2 regions of the Microbacterium sp. NPDC056057 genome follow, and region 2 is predicted to be linked to the other one. Evidence: predicted binding sites of a transcription regulator. Region 2 holds the regulator's gene; the other holds the start of a gene.
What was found. The regulator HrcA, encoded in region 2, represses chaperone genes, less so after heat shock. The targets are predictions, from matches to a motif close to TTNGCACTCGNNNNNNNCGAGTGCNAA.

Region 1: the regulator HrcA is predicted to act here: its motif matches at 1,022-1,048, upstream of ACFC1K_RS07850 (Hsp20/alpha crystallin family protein).

The regions. Positions count from the first base shown of each region.
Region 1 covers NZ_JBHJWS010000002.1:374-6,203, forward strand. The annotation lists gene ACFC1K_RS07840 (hypothetical protein) at 19-270, shown strand; gene ACFC1K_RS07845 (hypothetical protein) at 556-858, shown strand; gene ACFC1K_RS07850 (Hsp20/alpha crystallin family protein) at 1,104-1,562, shown strand; gene ACFC1K_RS07855 (nuclear transport factor 2 family protein) at 1,853-2,260, shown strand; gene ACFC1K_RS07860 (alkaline phosphatase D family protein) at 2,667-4,337, opposite strand; gene ACFC1K_RS07865 (hypothetical protein) at 4,545-4,946, shown strand; gene ACFC1K_RS07870 (AAA family ATPase) at 5,338-5,830, shown strand, end outside.
Region 2 covers NZ_JBHJWS010000003.1:392,404-398,233, reverse strand. The annotation lists gene dnaJ (molecular chaperone DnaJ) at 1-718, opposite strand, end outside; gene hrcA (heat-inducible transcriptional repressor HrcA) at 770-1,810, opposite strand; gene hemW (radical SAM family heme chaperone HemW) at 1,940-3,157, opposite strand; gene ACFC1K_RS13930 (DUF1990 family protein) at 3,165-3,815, opposite strand; gene lepA (translation elongation factor 4) at 3,843-5,693, opposite strand; gene ACFC1K_RS13920 (pyridoxal phosphate-dependent aminotransferase) at 5,751-5,830, opposite strand, start outside.

The DNA.
Region 1 (5,830 bases), on a different contig from region 2:
CGAAAGGAGTGATCCGACATGGAGGGCCCAGATCTGCTCGCAGCACGACTGCTCCGCGCGATGGTCGCCGACGATGTCGACACCGTCAGTCACCTCGTGGTCGAGATAGAGGACAGCGGCTATGCCGGCCTCGTTGCCACAGGACTCGCGCAGTCCTACATCACCGAAGTGCTGAAGACGGCCAGACGCGAGCCGCTCCTGCGTGCGCTGGAAGCACGGATCCTCGAGCTCGCCGCCGTCGCCGACGAATCGACCGACAATTCGGCTTGATCGCTACGCGCACACAAGCACGCTGGAACACCCGATGCCCGAAGGGTCCTCCCGATAGGGCGGGCACGGCCCTCCATCTCCGCCGTGCACCCGGCATCTGGCACTCAGCTCTTGAGAGTGCGATCCGTGATTTCTATCATTGACGTGACGACATTCCGGCGGGAGTGCTCGTGGCCGCACGTCGGGGATCTTCGGCGATCCTCCCTGCGGAGCAGCTGCACGGCGACGTGTGTGCTGCCGACGTGACGGGGCTTCCGCTGGTTGATCCAGGAACGGAGGCGAACAATGTCAACCGACCCGACCACTCGATTCCGGATGCGCAGGGTCACCTCTATCAAGTGGCTGATCGAGGATCTCTCGCTACCAGAGATGCACGAGGCGCGTGTCGTGGCGCACGTCTATGAGGTCGATGATCTCGAGTACGACGTCGTGTGGCTGCGCGACCTCGGGCTCGCGGAGCACTGGATGGCACCGTCGGAAGTCCTCAACGCCGTCATCGACAAGGTCAGTCGCCCACCACGGCCAGCCGCACGGCGCCCTGTGCCCATCCCGCATCTGCCGCCCATTCGAGAGCGCGTCTCCGCCTGAGGCGTCAGGCTGCCCGCCGACGGAGAAGAGCGCGGCGACCACCCCGGGAGCAGGGCGGTCCCAGCGGAGTGCGGCTCTCGGGAAAGCGAGCGACCCGAGCTGCTCGACGCTGTCGTCGTGATGGGCGTGTCGCTCAGCGACGGCCGCCCCAGGACGCAGAAATCTGGCACTCCACCTTCGTGAGTGCTAATCTACGATTAGTTGAGTCGAGTTGGCTCAACTCTTGATTCTGAGAGGAGAAACTCATGGCAACCTACGACCCGTTCCGCGACCTCGACCGCCTGGCGGCAACACTGATGGACACGCGCCGCGGCCCGCGCCGCATGCCGATGGACCTCTACCGTTCCGGCGACCACTACGTCCTCAGCGCCGACCTGCCCGGGGTGGATCCGGGTTCCGTCGACATCGATGTGGACGGCCAACTGCTGACGATCCGCGCCGAACGGACGCTGTCCAGCGGCGAAGGAGTCAAGTGGATCACCCGCGAGCGTGAAGCCGCCAGCTTCCTTCGTCAGCTCAACCTGGGGCAGGGAGTAGACACCGAGCGCATCACCGCGAGCTACGACAACGGCGTACTGAGCGTCACCATCCCGGTCAGCGAGAAAGCCAGGCCCCGCAAAATCGACGTGGCATCCGAAGGCGGCCGTCCTGTCATCCGGGCACAGGAGCACACCGCCGACGAACCACAACCGCTAGAGCAGTAACGCGACGACCGCGTCACCCCGCCCTCGGGCGGGGTGACGCGGTCGCCGTCCGAGTAGACGCCACCTCGCACCGTCTATCGCGGCCGTAACTGCAACCACAGGATCCTCATGGGGCTGCTCGCGTAGACATCAGACCACGCCAGATCGACTCCACCAGACCCGATCCTCCAGCACGCTCGGCAAGGGTCGGTGACGGGGGATTGTGTGCCCGTCTGCGGGGTGGAATGCTTGCCGCGGCCACAGGCCTCTGTCGCCGGAACCCTTTGAACACCGTGATGCGAGGGTGCGCCATGGACACCGTCCTCCAACGTCTCACACAAGCGCAGAACGACCACGACGCTGAGCGCTTCGCGTCCTTCTTCGCCCTCGACTATCGAAGTGAGCAGCCTGCCCATCCGGGGCGGGAGTTCGTCGGACGCGCACAAGTGTTCTCGAACTGGACCGGCGTGTTCGCTGGCATCCCCGATTTCCACGCCGAGCTGCTCTCCTTCTGTCGGCTCGACGACATGGAGTGGGGGGAACTGGCTTGGAGCGGCCACCATACTGATGGCCAGCCGTATGCAGCGTGCGGTGTGATCGTCGCGATCATCCGTGACGGACTGATTGCGTCGGCGCGACTGTACGTCGAATCGATCGACCCCGATGAGGTCGGCATCGATGCCGTGGTCGAGCGTGTCTTCCGTCCGCCCCACCCCTGATCCGGTCGCGCGGTGCGAAGCGTTGGACCTCACGTTCCAGCCCGCGCGGATCTCTTGCGCACGAACGGATCCCAATCGACCGCCCGAATGGTACCTGATTCGATCACCGCACGGACAGGGATCACGCCCGCACGGAGGACCGACGCTTCACCGCCGTGGCGATGTTCGCCACGAACCATCCACCCAGAGACGCTCCGGCCGCCGCTCCGGCGATCTGAAGCACGGGCCGAGCACGTACGGCCAGGTGGCGTTGCGCGTGGCGAGAATAAGCACGAAGACGGCGCAGTGCCGATCGCAAACCCCACCGCGCCCCCACTCCCAGGAGATGACCTCGGCGACGCCGCCTGAAAGACAGCGAACTCGATCAACCGACGTGTGCGGATTACTCGGCAGGATACGTAGTCGCTCACGACGCCACTTTGGAGTCTCCCCTCGCCGGCACCGTGATTGATGCCACCACTTCTAGACGAGGATGCCGTTCGTCTGCGTCCTCGACCACACCGGTGTGCCACGTCATGGTGAACCCGTCAGGTCCGTCCTGCAGAACCGCGATGTTGTTGTCGAACCACGGACCCTTCACGGTCTTCCAGCGAAAGGATGGGTCAGGGACTTTCGCAGAATGCGCGGCGGCGGCGCCCAGCGGGGTCGCTGCGCCGTACGACATCACCACGGAGAACCAACGCAGAAAGCGGGGAAGGGGGTTCCGCATCGGTGAGCAGACGGCCTGCACGATGCGGCTGCCGTTCTGCCGCGCGACCTCGGCCAAGTACGAGAAGTGCACGTCACCGGACAGGAACGTCACCGTCAGCGGCGACGGCCCGCGGGCGCCGTCCGCCAACTCCGTCGCAATGCCGGCGACCGCCTGGAAGCTGTTCTGGAACGCCGCCCAGTGTTCCAGGTCGAAGGCCTGCCGCAGCCGTTCCCCGACCCACGCGGCCGGTCGACCCCAAGCGCCTTGCGCGATCGCCTCATCCCATGCCTCGACATGGTGCAGGCCCAGCGGCAGAAGGAACGGGAGCGAGGTGGCGATCAGAACGTGGCGGAATCCGCCCTGCATCTGGCGGTCGAACCACGTGAGCTCCTCGCCGTTGAGCAGTCCCCGAGCCGAAGGAGTGAGATCTCTCGCGACGCGGGAATCCAGGACGATCAGACGGGTGCCATCGAAGTCTCGGGAATAGCTCCAGCGGTAGCTGTTCGGGTCCTTGTCGCAGCGGTCCGCGAACGCGTCGAGTGCGCCACCGAGGTCGGGAGGAGCGACGTCGTGGCGCCCAGTGACCTGCTGCCACATCTCGTCAGTGGCACGTTCCCGAGGAGACAAGTTGCCGAGGTGCTGGTATATCCAGTACGACGCCAAGCCGGCGACGATGCGCTCGTGCCACCAGGTGGTGGCTTCCATCTTCCGCTTCCAATCGAGCGAGGCGTTCCAGTCATCGCGGATGTCGTGGTCATCGAAGATCATCGCGCTCGGCACGCAGGAGAGCAGCCACCGATTCGCATCGTCCGACCATGCCAGCTGGTACAGGTGGGCGTATTCTTCGAAGTCTTTGAGCTCCTTGCCCGGTTCCTCATGGATGTCGCGGCGGCTGCGGATGAACGCCTGCATCTGCTTCGTGGTGGAGTCGGCGTACACCTGGTCGCCGAGGAAGAGCAGCAGGTCCGGTCGGTCCACGCGGCCGTCGGCGACCGCGAGCGCAAAGGCGCGCAGCGAGTCGACGCCATGAGTTCGGTTGCCTGACCGGTCGTGCGGGACGCTGGTACGGCACGATCCGTAGGCGATCCGCGGCCGTTGCCCGGGCGTACGCGTGGCGATCACGGACGCCGGAAACTCCGAGCCCGGCTCCGGCCAGACCGAGACCCCGTCGATCTCCACCCGGTACGGAGAGACGCTGCCGGGCTCGAGCCGGTCAACTTCAACGAGCGCGTAATGGTGGCCGTGCACCGCGAAGCTGCGAGCCTGCCACGATCGTCCCTCAGCACGGACGGTCACCACGCACTGGGCTCGCGTCTCCACCCAGATGCTGGCCGACGTCTCATCGACGTAGCGCAGCATCGGCCCCAACACCAGCGGGGATCCCATGAACCCGTTCTACCCGGATTACACCACAGCGGCCACAGATGCCCACCGCGCCCGCGCGAGAAGGGCCGCCCAAGAACCGAGGTGCCCGTCGGACCAACACCCGCGATTCCGCCGCGAACCGGCGTTCGCAGGATCGCATACCTCCCGACTGCACCGGGGTCCGCGAGCAGGCGATTCTGCCAAGCATGTCGTGAGTAGGCTGCCCGTGTGACTGCCCCTGCAACGGCGAAGTCCGATCACAGCTCGACGAGCACGCGGGCAGCCTTCTGGCTCCTCGCGTCACTTGGCGTCATCGCATCGGCCGTCGCGTGGGCATGGTACGGATTCGCTCAATTCGAGGCGCAGACAGAACAGCCCAAGGCGCTATCCGCCGACACGACGATGGCAGGTTTCGCGGAGGTCATCGGAGGCGTGCCGCTCATCCTTGCCCACCTCATCGGACTCATTCTGCTGCTGGTGGTGGGATGGTGGGCCTATGGCAAGCGCGGCATCGCCTTGGCGATCGTCGCGGTGATCGTTGCCTCCGGGATCGGGATCATCGTCGCGCAGATCCTCTGGGGCGGCGAGCTGTTCCAACTGGGAATCAACAACAACACCTACATCCCGTGACAGGCGATCGCGGCGCGGCCCTCGCCGGCATCGCGTCGCTTGGCTCACGGCTCGAATGCCGGTCGCCGCCCAGGCGGATGCCGCTGGCCAACCGTGTGCGACCGGTGCCCGCTTCTGCCTGCTGGCCGGCAGGCGGTTGCTGTTCGGATAGCCACGCCGATGAAATGCGCGATGGCGGCGCCGCGCCCCAGCCGGACGAGCTCCGACCGACCAACAGACGACCAGAACTCAGAGACGACCAAGAGCCAAGAGCCAAGAGCCAAGAGCCAAGAGCCAAGAGCGAAGACCAACGACAGAGGCAAGACGAGAGAGAGAGAGAAGCCGCAATGCACGCAGGCACCAATGTGTAAATCGATAGCGATTAGGCAAGAAGAGGCGTACCGTTGGCGCCATGCGAGGAGGACTCGAGCGGTGGAAGCGGGGAGTGGAGTCCCGCGGGATCCGACATGCCGTCGGCTACGCACTGGAGGGCGTCTGCGACGCACACCTCGTCCGCTCCCCCGGCGTTGATGCGCTCGAGGAGTACGGCGGCATCGCTGACAGTTCGGTGACGCGCTTCCTTGTCGAGCATGGAGCGATCCGATCCGACGAACTCTCGGCTGGCGCGTTGCGGGTATGGCTAAGCGGACATGACCCGGTCACCGGCGAAGAGCGCGGCAAGACGTTGTTGCGCTCTGACTCGGACCTGCTGCTGGACGGGACGCTGAACCACCCGAAGTCGTACAGCATCGCCGCGATGCTGCATCCGGAGTTGGCAGCCGAGTTCGAGGCGTTGCAGGACCGTATCCGAGACCGGGTCATCACACTATGGCAGCGCGAGTTGAACGCTCGGCGTGGTCATGGCGGCAGCATCCGTGAGTCGATCGCTCAACTCGAGGTGGTCG
Region 2 (5,830 bases):
CGTTGGGGCCGCCGGCCGGGCCGACCTCGCCCGAACCCGGCAGCTGCAGGCGGAGTCCGGTCTCGACGCCGGCCGGGATGTCGAGCGACACCGTGCGGCGGGCGCGCACGCGGCCCTGCCCCTGGCAGGTCGCGCACGGGTACGGGATGGTCGTGCCGTAGCCCTGGCAGACGTTGCACGGCTGCGTCGTGACGACGTTGCCGAGGAGGCTGCGCACCTGGCGCTGCACGTTGCCGGTGCCGTGGCAGATGTCGCACGTCACCGGGCTCGTCCCGGGCTGGCAGCACGAGCCCTGACAGGTCTCGCACACGACGGCCGTGTCGACCTCGATGTCGCGATGCGTGCCGAACACGACATCGCCGAGCTCGAGGGTGACGCGGACCAGCGCGTCCTGGCCGCGCTCACGACGCGATCGGGGCCGGCCGCCGCGCGATCCGCCCGCCGCGCCGAAGAAGGTCTCGAAGATGTCGTTGAACCCGCCGAAGCCACCGGCCCCGCCGCCGAACGGCGAGTCGCCGCCGCCCATGTCGTAGCGGGCGCGCTGCTCGGGGTCGCTGAGGACGTCGTACGCGTGCGTCACGAGCTTGAAGCGCTCGGATGCCTCCTCGCCCGGGTTCACATCCGGGTGCAGCTGTCGGGCCAGCCGCCGGTACGCCTTCTTGATCTCGTCGGTGGAGGCGTCGCGTGAGACGCCGAGGACCTCGTAGTGGTCAGCCACTTTCGCCTTCCTGCCGCGGCCGCGCCGCGGGATCGTGTGTGCGCGCGTGCGTCAGCGGGAGCTGTCGTCCTGCTCGAGCATGCGCGTGAGATAGCGCGCGACGGCGCGGACCGTCGCGAGGTTCGTGGGGTAATCCATGCGCGTCGGGCCCAGCACGCCGACGCGGGCGAGAGAGCCCGTCGCGTCGTAGTCGCTGGCGACGACGGATGCCTCGGCCAGGCCGAACGCCTCGTTCTCACGGCCGATGCTCGCGGCGAGGCCGTGTTCGTCGGCGACCATCTCGCCCATCAGCCGCAGCAGGGTCACCTGCTCCTCGATCGCCTCGAGAAGCGGATAGATGCTGCCGCGGAAGTCGGATTCTCGGCGTGCGAGGTTGGCGCTGCCGGCCATCACCAGCTTGTCCTGGCGGAACTCCTCGAGCTCCTCGGCGACGGCGCGGACGATCTCGTCCGTCGCGCGCTCGTGCGCCGGAGCCTGCGCATCCGGTCCCTCGAGGCGCTCGGCGATGCGCTGCAGTCCTTCGCGGACGGGCCGGCCGACCAGAAGGGTCCCGAGCCCCGCGCGGATGTGCGCGAGGTCGACGTCGTCGAAGTCCTCGCCGACGAACGTCAGGCGCTGCGACACGCGTCCCGTGTCGGTGACCACGATCACCAGCATCCGTCCGCCGCCGAGCTGGACCAGCTCGACGTGGGTGACCGTCGCGCGCGCGAACGACGGGTACTGCACGATCGCGACCTGGCCGGTCAGCTGCGTGAGCGCGCGCACGGTGCGCACGAGGACGTCGTCCAGATCGCCGGAGCCGTCGAGGAACGAGGCGATGGCCGCCCGCTGGGCCGGCGAGAGCGGCCGGAGCTCTGCGAGATGATCGACGAAGACGCGGTAGCCCTTGTCGGTGGGCACGCGGCCCGACGAGGTGTGGGGCGCGACGATGAGCTCTTCGTCTTCGAGCAGCGCCATGTCGTTGCGGATCGTCGCGGCGGACACGCCGAAGGCGTGCCGTTCGACGATCGCCTTGCTGCCGACCGGCTCGCGCGTGTCGACGTAGTCCTGGACGATCGCCCGCAGCACCTGCAGACCTCGTTCGCTGACCATCCCGCCTCCTCACGCCGCAGCTGGCACTCGCACGACTGGAGTGCCAATTCTATCCGATGCCCCTGCCAGGATCGTCGAGCGACGCCGGGATGGATCGCGATCGTCGTCCGACCCGCGATCGCGCCGGGGCTAGTCGGTGAGCGCCCGCACCACCGCGTCGGCGAGCAGGCGGCCGCGCCGCGTGAGCACGACCCTCCCGCGCAGCGCGGAAGGACCCTCGATGAGCCCGTCCGCGATCAGCGCGGCGACCGCGTGACGGCCTTCGCCGAGGAGCTCCTCGACGGGGAGGCCCTCGCGGATGCGGGTGCGCAGCAGGACGCTCTCGAGGTTCCTGGCCGCGGCATCCGGGATCTCGCGACCCGCGGCCGGCGACTCGCCCGCGGCCAGCCGCTGGGCGTAAGCGGCGGGGTGCTTGACGTTCCAGAACCGCACGCCGGCGACATGGCTGTGCGCGCCGGGGCCGAAGCCCCACCAGTCCGCGCCGACCCAGTATGCGAGGTTGTGGCGGGAGCGGTGCGCGTCACCGCGCGCCCAGTTCGACACCTCGTACCACTCGAACCCCGCGTCCGCGAGCAGGTCGTCTGCGAGCTCGTACATGTCGGCCTGCAGGTCGTCGTCGGGTGCGACGACCTCGCCACGGCGGATCTGGCGAGCGAGCTTGGTGCCGTCCTCGATGATGAGCGCGTACGCCGAGATGTGGTCGGGCTCGAGGGACACCGCCGCCTCGAGCGAAGTGCGCCAGTCGTCGAGCGATTCACCCGGCGCGCCGTAGATGAGGTCGACGCTGACGTCGAGCCCGGCCCCGCGCGCCGCGGCCACCGCCGTGCGGACGTTGTCGGGATCGTGCGTGCGATCGAGGGCCGCGAGAACGTGCGGGACGGCCGACTGCATGCCGATGGAGAGGCGCGTCACACCGGATGCCGCGAGCTCGGCCGCGACCGCGGGCGTCACCGTGTCGGGGTTGGCTTCGACGGTGATCTCGGCCCCGTCGGCGACACCGAACGTGTCGCGCACGCCGGCGAGCATGCGTGCGAGGTCGCCGGGCGGGAGCAGCGTCGGGGTGCCGCCGCCGAAGAACACCGTCGACGCGGGACGGTTCCCGCCGGCGCGCTCGAGCACGGGCGCCGCCAGCTCGATCTCACGAAGGAGCGTGTCGGCGTACTCGTCCTGGCGGGCGCCGCGCAGCTCGGACGACGTGTACGTGTTGAAGTCGCAGTACCCGCAGCGGACGCGGCAGAAGGGGACGTGCAGATACACGCTGAACTCTGCGGCCGGATCGATGCGCGTGCCGGCCGGCAGCGAGCCGTCCGAGGGAACGGGCTCGCCGAGCGGAAGAGCGGAGCCCATCAGCGCCTCACGCGGGAGTCGTGTACAGCGGCGAGATCGCGCGCAGGTATCGCGTGAACAGCTCGCGACGACGGCGCTTCGTGAGCCCCGGAAGCATCCGGTACAGCACGGCACGGGGAGCGTCGAACGCGCGGACGGTGAACCAGACCTCGTCGTTGTCGTACCAGTCGAGCATGAACGACTCCTCGCCGCTCACGACGGAGTCACTCACGGTCCCGAGCGCGAAGCCCACCCGCCGAGGCTCCTCGACGGCGAAGATGACGCGCAGCTCCGCGTCGGCGCGGAGCCCCCTGACGCGGCCGTCGACGCGGATCGTCGTGCCCGCGCCGACGAACGGGGTGCCGTCCGCGTCGAAGCGCTGCTCGGCCTCGGAGCGGCTGGGCTTGACGGGGTTGCCCTCGGCGTCGAAGCTCACCCCCGAGTACATGGGGCCGGAGGCAGGGCGCACGTCGGTGACGTCGAGCCCGGCACCGCGCTGGGCGGTCCACGACATCAGCGCCTCGCTCGCGGCGCGGAAGCGCGCTTCGCCGCTGCCGATCCGCCACGACTGCTCTGCAGGGATGCTGCGCTCCGGCGGATACTGCATCAGATCCGGCGCTTGGGTCGCCCCGACAGCGGCGTAGTCGACGGTGTCGTCACGGAAGGTTCCTCGACGCATGGATTCCAGCCTACTTCGCGAGTCGCATCACTTCTTGGCAGGACCCTCGACGTCGCCTGAGAGCGCGGCGATGAACGCCTCCTGGGGGACCTCGACGCGACCGACCATCTTCATGCGCTTCTTGCCCTCCTTCTGCTTCTCGAGGAGCTTGCGCTTACGGGAGATGTCACCGCCGTAGCACTTGGCGAGGACGTCCTTGCGCATCGCGCGGATGTTCTCGCGGGCGATGATGCGAGCGCCGATGGCGGCCTGGATCGGCACCTCGAACTGCTGACGAGGGATGAGCTTGCGCAGGCGCTCGGTCATCATCGTGCCGTAGGCGTACGCCTTGTCGCGGTGCACGATCGAGCTGAACGCATCGACCTTGTCGCCCTGCAGCAGGATGTCGACCTTCACGAGGTCGGCCGTCTGCGACCCGGCGGGCTCGTAGTCGAGGCTCGCGTAGCCCTGCGTCTTGGATTTGAGGTGGTCGAAGAAGTCGAACACGATCTCGCCGAGGGGCATGTGGTAGCGCAGCTCGACGCGGTCCTCGCTGAGGTATTCCATGCCCAGAAGCGACCCGCGGCGGGACTGGCACAGCTCCATGACGGTGCCGACGTAGTCCTTGGGGAGCAGGATGCCGACCTTGACGACCGGCTCGGACACCTCGGCGACGCGCCCGTCCGGGTACTCGCTCGGGTTGGTCACGACGACGGTCTCGCCGGTGTCGGTCGTGACCTCGTACGTCACCGAGGGCGCGGTCGTGATGAGGTCGAGGTCGAACTCGCGCGAGAGGCGCTCGGTGATGATCTCGAGGTGCAGGAGGCCCAGGAAGCCGCAGCGGAAGCCGAAGCCGAGCGCCACCGACGTCTCGGGCTCGTACTGGAGGGACGCGTCCGACAGCTTGAGCTTGTCCAGCGCCTCACGCAGGTCGGCGTAGTCGCTCTGGTCGATCGGGTAGATCCCCGAGAAGACCATGGGCTTCGGGTCGGTGTAGCCGGCCAGCGGCTCGGTCGCGGGTTTGCGGTGGTTGGTGATCGTGTCGCCGACCTTGGACTGGCGGACGTCCTTCACACCGGTGATCAGGTAGCCGACCTCGCCGACGCCGAGCCCCCTGGTGGGGACCGGCTCGGGGCTCGAGACTCCGATCTCGAGGAGGTCGTGCGTCGCCTTGGTCGACATCATCTGGATGCGCTCGCGCGGCTCCAGCTTGCCGTCGACCATCCGGACGTAGGTCACCACACCGCGGTAGGAGTCGTACACGGAATCGAAGATCATGGCGCGGGCCGGGGCATCCGGGTTCCCCTTCGGAGCGGGGATCTGCTCGACGATGCGGTCGAGCAGTGTCTCGACGCCCATGCCGGTCTTGCCGCTCACGCGCAGCACGTGATCGGGCGAGCCGCCGATGAGGCCGGCAAGCTCTGCGGCGTACTTCTCGGGGTCGGCGGCCGGCAGGTCGATCTTGTTGAGCACCGGGATGATGTGGAGGTCGTTCTCGAGCGCGAGGTAGAGGTTCGCGAGGGTCTGCGCCTCGATGCCCTGCGCAGCGTCGACGAGCAGGATCGCACCCTCGCAGGCGGCGAGCGAACGCGAGACCTCGTACGTGAAGTCCACGTGACCGGGGGTGTCGATCATGTTCAGCGCGAAGGTCTGGTCAGCCGTGGCCCACGGCATGCGCACGGCCTGCGACTTGATCGTGATGCCGCGCTCGCGCTCGATGTCCATGCGGTCGAGGTACTGCGCGCGCATGTCGCGGTCGGAGACGACGCCGGTGATCTGCAGCATGCGGTCGGCCAACGTCGACTTGCCGTGGTCGATGTGGGCGATGATGCAGAAGTTGCGGATCAGCTCGGGCGGCGTGGCAGAGGGCTCGAGGGGCTTCAGGGCGCGCGGTGACATGTCCAGACGATTGTACGGGTGCGCGCCGCTCGACGAACCCCGGCGACGGCGTGCGGGTCAGGCCGGGGACGGGATGCGGCTCAGACCGTCGAGCAGCTCGTCGCGGTCGCTGGCCACGCACACGCGGATCCAGCCCT